DNA from 3 places in the Bacillus infantis NRRL B-14911 genome. Region 2 is predicted to be linked to each of the others. Evidence: riboswitches for the same ligand, from Rfam matches in the RefSeq annotation. Region 2 holds a riboswitch; each other region holds the start of a gene.
What was found. A riboswitch is a leader RNA that binds a small molecule or an ion and turns the genes downstream of it on or off. The one in region 2 is predicted to bind cobalamin.
Positions count from the first base shown of each region.

Region 1: another riboswitch for cobalamin. It lies ahead of N288_RS01235 (ABC transporter substrate-binding protein); the one in region 2 lies ahead of N288_RS14560 (ribonucleoside-diphosphate reductase subunit alpha).
Region 3: another riboswitch for cobalamin. It lies ahead of N288_RS11830 (acyl-CoA thioesterase); the one in region 2 lies ahead of N288_RS14560 (ribonucleoside-diphosphate reductase subunit alpha).

Region 1 covers NC_022524.1:214,738-219,810, forward strand. The annotation lists gene N288_RS01230 (MFS transporter) at 1-759, shown strand, start outside; cobalamin riboswitch at 851-1,033, shown strand; gene N288_RS01235 (ABC transporter substrate-binding protein) at 1,226-2,197, shown strand; gene N288_RS01240 (FecCD family ABC transporter permease) at 2,163-3,224, shown strand; gene N288_RS01245 (heme ABC transporter ATP-binding protein) at 3,224-4,687, shown strand; gene cbiB (adenosylcobinamide-phosphate synthase CbiB) at 4,684-5,073, shown strand, end outside.
Region 2 covers NC_022524.1:2,868,504-2,873,576, forward strand. The annotation lists gene N288_RS14550 (DeoR/GlpR family DNA-binding transcription regulator) at 1-494, opposite strand, end outside; gene N288_RS14555 (hypothetical protein) at 722-1,105, shown strand; cobalamin riboswitch at 1,328-1,524, shown strand; gene N288_RS14560 (ribonucleoside-diphosphate reductase subunit alpha) at 1,659-3,890, shown strand; gene N288_RS14565 (ribonucleotide-diphosphate reductase subunit beta) at 3,908-4,951, shown strand; gene N288_RS14570 (YjiH family protein) at 5,005-5,073, opposite strand, start outside.
Region 3 covers NC_022524.1:2,372,359-2,377,431, reverse strand. The annotation lists gene N288_RS11850 (ABC transporter permease) at 1-340, shown strand, start outside; gene N288_RS11845 (ABC transporter permease) at 342-1,145, shown strand; gene N288_RS11840 (ABC transporter substrate-binding protein) at 1,142-2,215, shown strand; gene N288_RS11835 (hypothetical protein) at 2,314-2,577, shown strand; cobalamin riboswitch at 2,630-2,819, shown strand; gene N288_RS11830 (acyl-CoA thioesterase) at 2,958-3,431, shown strand; gene metG (methionine--tRNA ligase) at 3,486-5,073, opposite strand, start outside.

The DNA.
Region 1 (5,073 bases), 2.2 Mb from region 2:
CTTGTTCTTGGCATTCCGGCCGGGCTTATGCTTGGCAATGAATTTGGCTGGAGGGCACCATTCCTGATGATTGCTGTCCTGACATGCCTGTCGATAGCAGGGGTGTACTTTTTCATGGACCGGATTGAACCGAAAGCTGCCATATCCATCAGGCAGATGTTCGCTGCCCTGAAGAACAGGAAAATTTTATTCGCCCAACTGGCCTCGTTCCTCTTTTTAGCAGGGCACCTGACACTTTATGGATATCTGACTCCATTCTTAAAGACCGTCCTGGGAATGGACGAAAACTGGGTCAGCATCATGTATCTGCTGTTCGGTATTGCCGCGGTGGCCGGCGGCGGTGCAGGCGGGTATCTAGCCGACCGCTTCGGTACAAAACCGACAATCTTAGCCATTATCGTGCTGTTTGCGGCTGCACTGTTTTCAATTCCGCATACTGCCTTTTCCCTGCCGCTGTTCATTGCGGTCATGATTATCTGGAGCATGCTGAGCTGGGCCATCACACCGGCATTGCAGAGCTATTTGATAGAGTCTTCACCGGAAACATCGGATATCCAGCAAAGCCTTAATAACTCAGCCCTGCACTTTGGGATTGCCTTTGGGTCTCTGATCGGGGGAATTGTAATTGAACAGGCTTCGGTCGAGTGGAACGCTTCGGCAGGGGGAGTCTTCATCCTCTTCGCGCTTGGCGCTGCCGCTGTCTCGATGGCAGGATTGAAGAGCAGGCGGCCGGCAAGAAGCAGCAGCCCGACCGTCTAGCAAAAAGGGCCCGCCCGGTCTTCTTCCGGACGGCCCTTTTTCTGCTAGTTTTAAAGAAGAAATAGTGTATAATGGCGATAGCGGAAAATTTCATACATATGCAGAAACAGGTGTTTTTCTTTGAAAGACTTAAAAGGGAAGTTGGTGCAAATTCCAACGCGGTCCCGCCACTGTAAATGGGAGCAAGCTGCAGAAGCCACTGTACGGGATGTATGGGAAGGGGCAGCGAGCATTGACCATGAGCCAGGAGACCTGCCTGATTCTTATGCACCCATAAACCTACGAGGATAGGGAGGTGTACGGCAGCCTTTTGGAATCTTTTTTTTTGAATCTGCGCACGCCGTGCAAAGCATCTCCATGTTTATTGGGGATGCTTTTTTTGGTTCCAAAGGATGCTGGTCCCGTTTTGGGCATAAGACCTTTGCAGCATGAATTTTGCGACATTTATTCTACAGGGGGATTTACCATGAAAAAGCTTTATTCATTATTATTCAGCATGCTTTTGGCTGCTGGTGTTCTGTCAGGCTGCGGCGATTCAGCGGCAGAGCCTGAAAAGGACAATGGCAGCAGCACTGAACAGACAGAGACTGAAACAGAAAAAGCAGAATTTCCTGTTACAATCACAGATGCCGCCGGTGAAGAAGTTGTCATTGAAGAAAAGCCGGAGAAGATTGTTTCTCTGATTCCAAGCAACACGGAAACAGCGTTTGCACTTGGTCTGGGAGAAGAAGTGGTTGGGGTATCTGATTTTGATAATTATCCAGAAGAAACAGCAGATAAAGAAAAGATCGGCGGAATGGAGTTCAATGTTGAAAAAATCATCTCCCTTGCTCCAGACCTGGTTCTTGCACACGCTTCAAGCGCACATAATTCAACTGCAGGATTGCAGCAGCTGAAAGATTCAGGAATCGCTGTGCTGGTTGTCAATGATGCCCAGAGCTTTGAACAGGTATATGAGTCGATCGAGATGATCGGTACCGCTTCAGGTGCAAAGGAAGAAGCAGAAGAAGTGATTGCCGGCATGAAAGAGAAGATAGAGGCAATCAAAGAAAAAGCTGCTGGCGTAACAGAAAAGAAGAAAGTGTTTGTAGAGGTGTCTCCAGCGCCGGAGATTTATTCGCCTGGGAAAAATACATTCATGGATGAAATGCTTACGATGATTAATGCAGAGAATATTGTAAAAGAAGAAGGGTGGCCAAAGGTAGATCCTGAAGCCATCATCAAGGAAAATCCGGACGTGATCATTTCCACTTCCGGCTACCGCAATGAAGATGCTGTGGCAGAGGTGCTCGCCCGTGAAGGCTGGCAGGATGTAAATGCCGTTAAAAACAAGCAGGTGTTCAGTGTGGATTCAGATACAGTAAGCCGCTCCGGCCCAAGGCTTGCTGAAGGAGTAGAGGAATTTGCCAAAGCTGTCTATCCGGACGTATTTAAGTAAGAATAAGCTGTCAGCCTATGTGCTTGCAGCCGCTTTCCTTGTCCTGTGCATGCTGGTGGGGATTTCAATCGGTACAGTCTCTGTGCCGATTCCTTCTATCATTAATATAGTTGGGTCTAAGCTTCTGCCGATTCAGCTTGATGCTTCAGTTGACCCGATGCACAGCAATATTGTGATGAATATCCGCCTGCCCAGGGTCATTCTTGCCGGACTTGTAGGAGCTTCCCTCGCCATTGCGGGGGCAGCCTTCCAGGGCCTCTTGCGGAATCCGCTTGCAGATCCTTATACACTGGGGGTTTCATCCGGTGCGTCTGTCGGTGCAGTGCTGGTGCTTTTTTTTCAAATATCAATCCCGTTTGCCGGCCTCTTTACACTGCCTATTCTCAGCATGGTTTTCTCATTCCTGACTATATTCGCCGTGCTGTTTTTTGCAAGAAGAATTGACAGGGCCATGAAGGTGGAAACTATCATTTTAACAGGTATCATTGTCAGTTCTTTTCTTGGTGCGCTCATTTCGCTCATGATTGCCCTGACTGGAGAAGAGCTCAGGCAGATCATCGGCTGGATCATGGGAAGCGTTTCAATGAGGGGATGGGCTTATATACGCATCATCCTGCCGTTTTTCATTATAGGAAGCCTTCTGTTGATGATGAATGCGAAAGAGCTGAATGCCATGTCATTTGGAGAAGAGCGTGCACAGCATCTGGGCGTAAATGTGCAAAGAAGAAAAATGATGGTTCTTGTGGCTGGTTCCATTTTAACAGGCGCAGCCGTCGCGGTGTCAGGCACCATCGGCTTTGTCGGCCTCGTCATCCCGCATCTGACAAGGCGGCTGTGGGGGCCAGACCATATCCACCTGCTGCCTTTGTCGATGCTGACCGGCGCAGGCTTCCTGATTCTTGCCGACCTGGTCGCGCGGACGGTCATCTCGCCAACAGAGCTGCCGATCGGCGTCATTACGAGCATCATCGGAGCGCCTGTGTTTGCACTCATTTTGCTGAAAAGAAGAAATAGGAGGGCTGTCTGATGCTGAGCATACAAGGATTGACCGGCGGCTACGCAGACGAAAGCATTATTAAAGAGGTCAGTTTTTCAGTGAAAAAAGGGGAGCTGTTCGGCATCCTGGGCCCAAATGGAAGCGGAAAGACAACTCTCTTAAAAATGCTGAGCGGCATCCTCTCCTATAAGAGCGGGAGCATTTCTGTCAAAGGCAGGCCTTTGACGGAGTTCTCTGTGAAAGAGCTGGCAAAGGTCATTGCGGTGCTGCCGCAGCATTCATCACAGTCTTTTTCTTATACAGTCAAAGAAACGGTTTCTTTAGGCAGGTATGCCCATCAGAAGGGGTGGTTCCAGACCTGGTCTGAAGAGGATGAAAAGACCGTCCAGCGCGTGATGGAACAGACGCGGGTCGCAGGATTCAAGGACCATTATATCCATGAGCTTTCCGGCGGGGAGAGGCAGAGGGTATTCCTTGCCCAGGCCCTTGCCCAGGAACCTGAGATCCTGCTCCTGGATGAGCCGACCAACCATCTGGATCTATCATTCCAGAAAGAGCTGCTTGACCTGCTGCGTATATGGGCGAAGGAATGCGGGATGACCGTTATTTCCATTTTCCATGATCTGAATCTTGCGGCGCTGTATTGCGACAGGCTGCTTTTGATGGAGAACGGGAAGGTTGTCGCGGCAGATGTCCCGAATGAAGTGCTCCATGAGGACCGGATCCGCACAGTCTATCAGACGGATATTATGAAGCATGCACATCCTGCCGTCCCTGCCCCGCAGATGGCAATTCTGCCAGGGGACCTGACTGCTGAACCGGCCATTATCGGCGAAAAAGATGTCCAGGTGTATGAAGACCATGTGCTTGTAAATTCTCCTTTCCCGCTCCGTACGATGTCATCGGGGGTGGCAGGAGCCGGGGTAGGCTGGCACAGGCTGTTTGTTAACCGCCAGGTGCCGAACACTTATGACTGCAGTGACCACCGGGCAGAAATGAAAGAATATTTGCGGGAAAAGGGCTATGAGCCAGGCGAGACGGTCGGCATGATGACAGCCGTCCAGGTGGCCGACGCTGCCTACAGGCTCTATGAATCCGACGGTTTTTCTCTCCTTGCAGTTGTCACCGCGGGAACAGGGAATGCTGTAGACGCTTCCCAAAGCGGCCTGCACAGCTTTGAGTTTTCCCCAGGCACGATCAACACATGGATCTTCATCAACGGAAATCTTACAGAAGAAGCGTTCATTCAAAGCATCATGACAGCCACGGAAACAAAGGTGAAGGTGCTTCATGACCATGGTGTTGAGGATAAGGTGTCAGGCACTCTGGCAACAGGCACTAGCACAGACAGCATCCTGATTGCTGCGGCCCAATCAGGGAAAAGGCTGGAGTTTGCAGGAACGATTACACCGCTTGGCAAGCTGATCAGCAAAGCCGTATATGACTGTACAGCTGAAGCGCTCCACAAATACCGGAAGAGGGTGTCATCATGATGGTTTATCATCTGGCTGCCCTTACCCTTGCGTTTCTGCTGGATCTGCTTATTGGAGATCCACCTAAATGGCCCCATCCAGTCCGGTGGATCGGGTCATTTATTCTATTTTTGGATAAAAAATGGAACCGGGGCGGCAGGCGGAAGCTGAAAGGGGCCATCATGGTCCTGGCTGTCCTTGGTACTGTATTCCTTGCTGCAAGTGCCATCACATACTCCGGCTATTACATCCATCCGCTGGCAGGAATCATAATCGAAGCCATCCTCATTTCCACCACCATCGCGCAAAAAAGCCTGAAGGAAGCGGCGCTTGAGGTCTATGGTCCGCTTCATAGAGACAACATGCCCGAAGCACGCCTGAAGCTATCCTATATAGTCGGCCGTGAT
Region 2 (5,073 bases):
TCAAACCTGTATTGCCCAAGGCTCGCTAAGGCTCCCCTGCCTATGATGGCATTTGTGTGCGGCTTTGCATACCCGCCCACAAGGAAGGTCTTAATCCCTCTTTCCATAAGGCTTTGAATATGCATAAGGCCATTTGTCACGACAACAATGTCTTTCAGAGGCAGAAAGGGAATCATTTCCTGAACGGTTGACCCTGCATCCAGATATAGGCAATCCCCTTCTTCTACAAGGCCTGCTGCATACTTGGCAATATCCTTCTTCTCATGACGGTTTATGGATGATTTCTCAACCATGCTCGGCTCTTGAAGCTTTCCCTGCAGCCTGGCAGCGCCTCCGTGCACCCTTTTTAAAAATTTATCATTTTCAAGCTGTGATAAATCCCGTCTGATGGTTGATTCTGAGGAATCTGTCATTTCTACAAGTTCCTGTATTTTAACTGTATGCTTCTCTTTAAGCATTTGCAGAATGAGCTGATGTCTCTCTGGCGTCAGCAAGATTGTCACCTCCCAGCTCTTTATTATTGCCGCTTCATGGCTTTTGGCTTAGAAGTTTAAGATTTATTATGTAAGCCAATTGTAATGGAATCGATTTCAAAAATCAATCATTTTCACTCATAAACAATCAAATAGATTCAATGTTTGATTGTTTATGAATGTTTTTGTTTTATTTTAATTATTTTGATAATCGTTATGTTTTGTTAGCTGTCTAAAGGGAGGCTATAATGAAAGAGCAAAAATATATAAATGTTTTGGAGAGTGTCTCAGTGAAAAATATTGGCGGTTTTTATCTTGAATTGATTAAAGTAATCATCATTGCTGTTGCTGCGTTTGCCCTTTTTGGGTCATTCCATGAAAAGATTCTTGAACTTGCGGTTCCGGCAGATGAAGATATAACAGGCAAAGCGTTCGGTCTGCCATTCTATATTCAGTCTGCTGCTTTATGCATGCTTCTTTTTCTTCTTTATAAGACAAATCTGCAGAGGTGGAGCTGGTATAAAAAATGGAAAAATAGCGGCAGGCTTTCGACAAATACGGCTCGGATTCTGCTAATTGCAGGGAGCGCCATGCTTCTCCTTCCATATTTTTATTATTTTATCGCTTTATGATTGCTGTTGGTTTTTAACTATGCTACAATCATGGTACAACATATTGATAATCCACCAGGAATCAGCACTACATATTGTTGTCCTTGTGAATGAATTTTGTTTATGGTCTCTTTTTCCTTTTTCGCTTCTGAAACTCGGGAAGCGATTTTTTTTGCAGAGAGTCCGGGGATTTTAGCGAATAATCGTCCTGGCTGCCGATTTTTGGCACCAGCCTTCAATTGAATAAGAATCCGCAAGCGATGGTGCCCTTTTAGGGCATAATAGGGAATCCGGTTCAACGCCGGAGCTGTCCCCGCAACTGTAAGTGTGTACGAAATGAGCATCCACTGTATATGAACGCTGAATAGGCGCATATATGGGAAGGGCTCAGAGTAGGATGAAGCACAAGCCAGGAGACCTGCCATGCTTGTACGAGTTTCGGTTCTTCGGGGATTGGGAAGATGAAACGATGGTATAAATCGTTTTATTTTCCTTTATGCCGTCGTTTGATCCGCCCAAATTGTGGGCGGATTTTTTTATTGTCAAAATACTGATCAACCCAGGAGGTACGACTATGAACATTTCTTCCGCAAAACCGCTGCCATTGGCATCCATTGATTCTGATTTCCCGCATTTGGATTTTCAGCCGCTTTATAAAAGGGCGACTCAGCTTCAGGATAATCACACTCCAAGTAATGATGAACTGCTAAACCAGCTGATTCTTGATTCCCTTTCCATGATCAGCGAGGCTGAGCCTGACTGGACATACGTGGCCGCCCGCCTGTACTTATCAAGTCTTTATGAGAAGGCTGCCGAGCACCGGCGCTCCACTGCCGGAGAAAGCTATGGCCCACTGTATGGGCTTATCACCGATTTAACCGATGCCGGCGTCTACTCCCCAGTCCTGCTGGAATCCTACACAAAAGAAGAAATTGATATAATCGGGACTTATATTGACCCGGAAAAGGACAGGCTTTTTACATATATAGCAGTGAAAATGCTTGCTGACCGCTACCTGAGCCGGGATAAGAAAAAGAGGCTTTTTGAGCTGCCTCAGGAAAGATTCATGATCATCAGCATGACTTTGAACCGTTCAGAGCCAAAGGAACGCAGATTGTCCCTCATTAAGGAATCCTATTGGGCTTTAAGCAATCTGTATATGACAGCAGCAACCCCTACACTTTCCAATGCAGGAAAAAATTGGGGCCAGCTTTCAAGCTGCTTTATTGATACTGTAGATGACAGTCTCCAGGGCATATATGACAGCAACACAGATATCGCCAATCTTTCCAAGAACGGCGGCGGCATCGGGGTCTATCTGGGAAAAATCAGAAGCAGGGGCAGTGATATAAAAGGCTTTAAAGGGGCTTCATCAGGGGTCCTTCCATGGATGAAGCAGCTTAATAACACAGCTGTCAGCGTCGATCAGCTCGGCCAGCGCAAAGGGGCAGTCAGCGTCTATCTCGACATCTGGCATAAAGATATCTTTTCCTTCCTGGACAGCAAATTGAATAACGGTGATGAACGCTACCGCACCCATGATTTATTCACCGGGGTCTGCCTGCCGGATCTATTCATGGAAACGGTAGAAGCCCGCGGGGACTGGCATTTGTTCGATCCCCATGAGGTCCGCAGCGTTATGGGCTTCTCCCTTGAAGACTTTTATGATGAAAAGCCTGGTGCAGGTTCATTCAGGGTTAAGTATGAAGAATGCGTCGCAAACCCGCGGCTGTCGAAGCAAAAAGTTCCGGCAATCGATATTATGAAAAGGATTATGATCAGCCAGCTGGAAACCGGCACTCCATTCATGTTTTACCGTGATGAGGTAAACAGGAAGAACCCCAATCGTCATTTGGGGATGATTTATTGCACTAATCTCTGCACTGAAATCGTGCAGAATCAAAGCGCAACGATCACAAAAGACCAGCGCGAGGAAGATGGCCGGATCATCATAGAGAAAATTCCCGGCGATTTTGTCGTCTGCAATCTTTCATCTATCAATCTGGCAAGGGCAGCAGCCGACCATGTATTGGAAAGATTGATTCCCATTCAGGTCAGGATGCTTGATAATGTGATTGACTTGAATACCATTCCCGTCCTGCAGGGAGTGGCCACCAACCGGAAATACAGGGCAATTGGACTCGGGACCTTTGGCTGGCACCATTTGCTCGCCTTGAAAAAGCTCAGGTGGGAAAACGAAGAAGCCGTCCGGCTGGCAGATGAATTGTACGAAAAGATTGCCTTCCTGACGATTAAAGCAAGCATGAATCTGGCGATGGAAAAAGGATCATACCCGGGCTTCAAGGGCTCTGACTGGCATTCAGGCGAATATTTTACATCCCGGGGATACAGCAGTTTGGATTCTGTGCATGATTGGGATTCATTGATGCAGGCTGTCAGGAAAAATGGAATCCGAAATGGATATCTGATGGCTGTAGCACCAAATGCATCAACTAGCATCATTGCAGGAAGCAGCCCGAGCATTGATCCGATATTCAGGAAATTCTACTCTGAGGAAAAGAAAGATTATAAGATTCCGGTAACGGCACCCGACCTGAATGAGCATACAACCTGGTACTACAAATCGGCTTATGTGATTGACCAGCATTGGAGCATCCTGCAGAACAGCAAAAGACAGAAGCATATCGATCAGGCAATTTCTTTTAATTTATATGTGCAGAACAATATTAAAGCGAAGGAACTGCTGGATTTGCATCTGTCTGCCTGGAAAAACGGACTGAAGACGACATACTATGTCCGCTCTACTTCTTCCGACTTTGAAGACTGCGATTCCTGCTCAAGCTAATGAAAAGGAGTGATTCGATGACAACCCCTGTCAATAAGAGAGAAATCATGAATAAAACAGCACCAAACCGCTCTACTGGAATCATCAACGGAGAATGTTCCAATATCCTGAACTGGGACGATGTGAGGTTTCAATGGGCCTTTCCTAAATATAAACGGATGCTCGCCAATTTCTGGACCCCTTTTGAAATCAATATGTCACAGGACATCAAGCAGTTTCCTGATTTATCAGAAGAAGAAAAGGAGGCTTTCTTAAAAATAATCGGCCTCCTGGCACTGCTTGACAGCATTCAGACTGATTATGCCGGTAAGGTCGCTGACTACCTGACAGATTCCAGCCTCTCCGCCCTGATGATCATCCTTGCCCAGCAGGAAGTGATCCATAACCATTCTTATTCTTATGTGCTTTCAAGTATTGTTGATAAGAATAAGCAGGATGAGGTATTTGAATTCTGGCGGACCGAGCCTGCCCTAATAAAGCGGAATGAATTCGTGGCTTCAGGCTACAGAAATTTTGCAGAGTCGCCCACTGTCGACAGCCTTCTTAAGTCCATCATATTTGATGTTGTTTTAGAGGGGCTGTTCTTCTATTCCGGCTTCGCCTTTTTCTATCATCTGGCACGAAACCAGAAAATGGTCGCTACCAGCACGATGATCAACTATATTAATAGAGATGAACAGCTGCATGTCGACCTTTTCGTTAAAATTTTCCGTGAAATCCTTGATGAATATCCTGAGCAGAACACAAAAGAGCTGGCGGAATTCGCAGAATCAACTTTCAGGGAAGCGGCCTATCTTGAAATTGAATGGGCCCGATCCATCATCGGGGATAAAATAAGCGGCATCCTGATCGGGGATGTGGAAGAATATATAAGATTCTATGCCAATGTCCGCTCCAACCAGCTGGGCTTTAACCGCCCATTCGAAGGATCAAGGACCAATCCCCTTCGCTGGATCAAGGCCTATGAAGAGGTCGATCTTGGAAAATCGGACTTTTTTGAACAAAAGCCGAGGCAGTATGTGAAGGTGAATACAGTGGATAATGGGTTTGATGATCTATAAATGGCATCAGGACCAGAAAAACCAGCACGGCACAGGCCATGCTGGTTTTATCTTTATAAAAGCAAATAGACAAGCGGTGCAGCAATGATCAGCGTCAAGATCACCCTTTCAATCCATATGAC
Region 3 (5,073 bases), 500 kb from region 2:
TTTGCCGATTTTCAATTCGCTTAACGAATTGAATTCATCGCTCATCGATGCATCCAATGATTTGGGGGCATCACCCTGGACTACTTTTACACGGGTTATTTTCCCGCTGACGCTGGATGGCGTCAAATCCGGCTGCCAGGTTGTATTCATCCCTGCACTTTCCCTCTTCATGCTTACCCGCCTGATTGCAGGGAACAGGGTCATCACCCTGGGCACGGCCATAGAACAGCATTTCCTTGTCACTCAGGATTGGGGGATGGGCTCCACCATTGCCGTATTCCTGATCCTTACGATGGTGATCATCATGCTGCTGACCGGAAATCGCAGGAGGGGGGCATAGCATGGGGAAATTATCTAAATGGTCATCACTTTATCTGATCCTTGTATTTTTTGTTCTTTATGCGCCAATATTTTATCTAATGTTTTATTCTTTTAACAGCGGCGGGACAATGTCACATTTCGAAGGGTTCACGCTGGACTGGTATAAAGAGCTTTTTGCTGATGCAAGGCTATTGATAATTGTGCTGAACACCATCATCATTGCCCTGTTGTCGGCTGCCATATCAACGATCATCGGAGTGGCCGGTGCACTTGCCATTTTTTATGTAAGAAAGCGGCAGGTCAAGAGCACACTCTTATCTTTGAACAATATTCTGATCGTCAGCCCCGATGTTATCATCGGTGCTTCCTTCCTGATTTTGTTTACGATGATCGGAATCAAGCTCGGATTTACATCGGTCCTGCTCTCTCACATTGCTTTCTGCGTTCCGATTGTAGTTATAATGGTGCTGCCTAAAATCCAGGAAATGAGCCCTACACTTGTGGACGCTGCGAGGGATCTAGGGGCAAGCCGCTTTGATGTTCTGTCCAAGGTCGTTCTGCCATATATCACACCAGGCATTTTTGCGGGCTTTTTTATGGCCCTAACCTATTCACTTGATGATTTTGCAGTTACTTTCTTTGTAACAGGGAATGGCTTCACCACTTTATCGGTTGAAATCTACTCTCTGGCCCGGCGCGGGGTTTCGCTGAACATCAATGCACTTTCCACGCTGCTGTTCCTGTTCACACTTATACTGGTGATCGGCTATTATTTCATCACCCAGAAAAATGCGAAGCCGACTGGAATGGGGGTCAAAAAATGAAACAGCTCGGTAAAGCCCTGCTGGTCATTGCTGTCATTTCTGCACTTCTGCTGTATGCAGTCTCCCGGCTTAATTCCTCACAAGGCTATTCCAGCGGAAATACGCTGACGGTCTTTAACTGGGGAGACTATATCGATGCAGAACTCGTGGACCGCTTTGAAAAAGAAACAGGCATCAAGGTGATTTATGAAACCTTTGACAGCAATGAAGCCATGATGACCAAGATTGAACAGGGCGGGACAGCCTACGATATAGCGGTTCCGTCAGAATATGCAATTGAAAAAATGAAAGAAGAAGATTTGCTTTTACCGGTAGACCATTCAAAAATTCCAAACTTGAAATATATCGACCCGAGGTTCATGGACTTGGCATTCGATCCAAAAAATGAATACTCTATCCCTTATTTCTGGGGGACGGTCGGCATAGCCTATAACACAGATCTGCTTGGGGACAAAGAAATTACAAGCTGGAATGACCTTTGGGATGAAGATCTGCGAAACCAGATTCTCCTAATTGATGGTGCAAGGGAAGTTATGGGAATGGGCTTGAATTCCCTCAATTATTCCCTTAATGATCAAAATAAGAAGCATCTGAGGGAAGCGAAGGAAAAGCTTGATACCCTTACTCCGAATATCAAAGCCATTGTCGGGGATGAAATCCGGATGCTGCTTGAAAACGATGAAGCAGCCATAGGTGTTGTCTGGTCAGGAACTGCTTCAGAGCTGATGTGGAAAAAGGACAATATTGAGTATGTTCTCCCTGAGGAAGGGACGAACCTGTGGTTTGATAATATGGTCATTCCAAAAACGGCAAAAAACGTGGATGCCGCCCACCAGTTCATGAACTTCATGCTTGATCCGGAAGTCGCTGCCCAGAATACCGAATATGTAGGCTATTCGACGCCGAATAAAGAGGCGCTGAATTACCTGCCGGAGGAAATTGTCAGTGACAAGCGCTTCTATCCGGACCCGGAAATGACCGAAAAGCTGGAAGTGTACGAGAACCTTGGGAAAAAAATGCTCGCACATTATAATGAACTGTTTTTGGAATTCAAAATGCATAGTAAATAATAGCAGCGGCTGGAGGAGTCTCCGGCCGCTTTTTTGCATTCTAGCATGATTTCCGTCCTGTCAGGGGATCCTAGTCTTAAAAACAGGAGGAGGCAGTCATGTATTATATCAGCGGAAACATCATTTCAGGGGAATATGATGATCAGGCAGAACAGTTTTCCATCAGCATGATCAAACACTTTAAGACTCAGTCCATTTTGACCAAGGATCAGGCTATCCAGCTTCTTGACTACCTCTACAGGCATAGGGACGAAGAGGGAGGCCAGGTCATCACCTTGAATGACCAGATGCCGCTGCGCATCTCTTCCGAGGAGATCAATTCCCTGATACTTGATCTTGAAAAGATTGAATCCCATTTTTAATGTTCTCCGAAATCTATATCCGATAATGATAGAATATGATATGATTTCTTTAATTGAATAAATGCTTTATGGTGCTTTGCAGCATGCTGCAAGCTTAAAAGGGAAGCCGGTTGAATTCCGGCGCGGTCCCGCCACTGTAATGCGGAGGCTCCTCCCTCGATGCCACTGTTCCTTAGCGGACGGGAAGGCGGAAGGAGTCTGTGATGCTGAGCCAGGAGACCTGCCATAAAGAAGTACACAACCGTCCTACGGGTGATAGGAGAGTGATGCGCTTTTAATATGGCAAAGTTTTGTTATTTGTTAAATTTTTTATGTGCAGGCATCCTCTATGAAGGATGCCTTTTATTTTTTTCATACAATAAGCCCGAGGAGTGAAACCTATGAAAAAAGCTTATCCAGCAGACCGTTCCCGCACCATTCAGACCAGGCTGGTGCTTCCGCCGGATACAAACCATCTTCAGACAATTTTCGGCGGCAAAGTGCTATCCTATATTGATGAAATTGCTGCCATTACTGCAATGAAGCATTCCGGCAGCATGGTAGTAACAGCTTCGATCGACTCTGTGGATTTCCTGTCTTCAGCTTCAGTCGGTGACGCCCTTACTCTTGAAGCCTTTGTTGCCTCAACAGGGAGAACCTCCATGGAAGTCTATGTGAAAGTGCATGCAGCCAATCTTTTAACAGGGATTCGAACGCTGACGACCGAATCCTTTTTAACCATGGTTGCCGTGGATGAAAACGGCAAGCCCATTCCAGTATCCGGGGTGCTGCCTCATTCTGAGGAAGAAATCAGGCTGTTTGCTTCAGCAGGGGCACGAAAGGAGCATAGAAAAAACAGAATGCTTATACGATAAAAGGTGGCTTTCAGCCACCTCTGTATTCATGAAATAAGGCACCTTCTTCAGCAGCTATTTCCTACGGGCTGCTTCCAGCCTATCCAGCTCCTCTGGGATCCTTCCTTCTTCTAAGCGGCTGAAAAGGGGGGCGATAGTGCCGAGCCTTTTCTCTGCAGCCCGAACCTCTTTCCATTCCAGCGTATGCGCATTCACCTGCAGCATGTTATTTATCTTCCTGCTGGAGAAAGGGAGGAAGGGGTTCAGAAGCCTTGCCAGATTTTTGATGATGTACACACAGGTCTGCAATGCATCTGCACATTTTTGCGGGTCGCTTTTAATCGTTTTCCAAGGCTGTTCACTGTCAAAATATTTATTGGCCGAGCGTACAAAGGCGAAAATATCCTCAAGCGCTTCTTTTAGCTTTGCGCCTTCGATCTTTTCTCCGGTTTTCTCATATAAATGCTTAATATCCTCCTGTACAGCTTCACTTAATTTTCCATCCGGTATCATGCTGTCATAATATTTTTCGATAAACTTAAAAGTTCTGTTGACCAGATTGCCATATGCCCCAAGCAGCTCACTGTTATGGCTGTAAACGAATTCCCGCCAGGAAAAGTCAGCATCCCTGTTCTCAGGAGCATTGACAGCAAGGAAATACCGGATTGAATCCGGTTCATATCTTTCAAGTATGTCAGGGACCCAGACTGCATAATTCCTGCTTGTTGAAAGCTTCTTTTTCTCTAGTGTAAGATATTCGCCGGAAACCATCCGCGCTGGTTCCCCAGGCAGCCCTATCCCCATTTGAATAGCTGGCCAGATGATGGTATGGAAAGGGATATTGTCTTTCCCATGCACATAATAGGATATAACATCACTACCCCAGAACCTGCTGCCATCCTTGCCGTGCTGGCGGGCCCATTCCCTGCTGGCAGAAAGATAGCCAATCACCGCTTCAATCCATACATAAATTTTTTTCTTCTCCATTCCTTCAATAGGGACTGGCACCCCAACATCCAAATCCCTAGTTGCAGCCCGGTCCAGAAGCCCCTCAGTTAAATATCTTCTTGTCAGGCTGCTGCTGTTGTCCCTCCACAAATGGCGGGAGCGTGCCTCCTCGGACAGCTCTTCAAGCTGCTTCTGAAAATGGCTCAGCCTGAAATAATAATGATCAGTTTCTTTCATTTCCGGCGGTGTCCCGCATATTTTACAGGATTTATCCAGAAGGTCGGCCGGCTCAAGGATGGCTGAGCAGGCATCGCATTGATCCCCGCGTGCTTGGCTGCCGCAGGAAGGGCAGACTCCCTCTACATACCTGTCAGGCAGAAACTGGACACATGTCCGGCAATAAGTTTGTTCTATCGTTCTTGGAACAAGATGGCCATTTTCCAAGAGCGACAGAAATACTTCCTGTACAGTCTGATGATGATGCGGGGCATCTGTCCTTGTATATAAATCATAAGTAAAACCCAGCTGTTCAAAGCTTGCTGCGAAATCCCTGTGATAGCGGTCAGCAATTTCTTTCGCTGATTTGCCTTCATGTTTTGCCCTGATCGCTATGGGTGTTCCGTTGCAGTCGCTCCCGGAAACATACAGGACTTCTTCGCCCTTCATTCTGTAATATCTTGCAAGGATATCTCCGGGCAGCAGACTTGCAATGTGC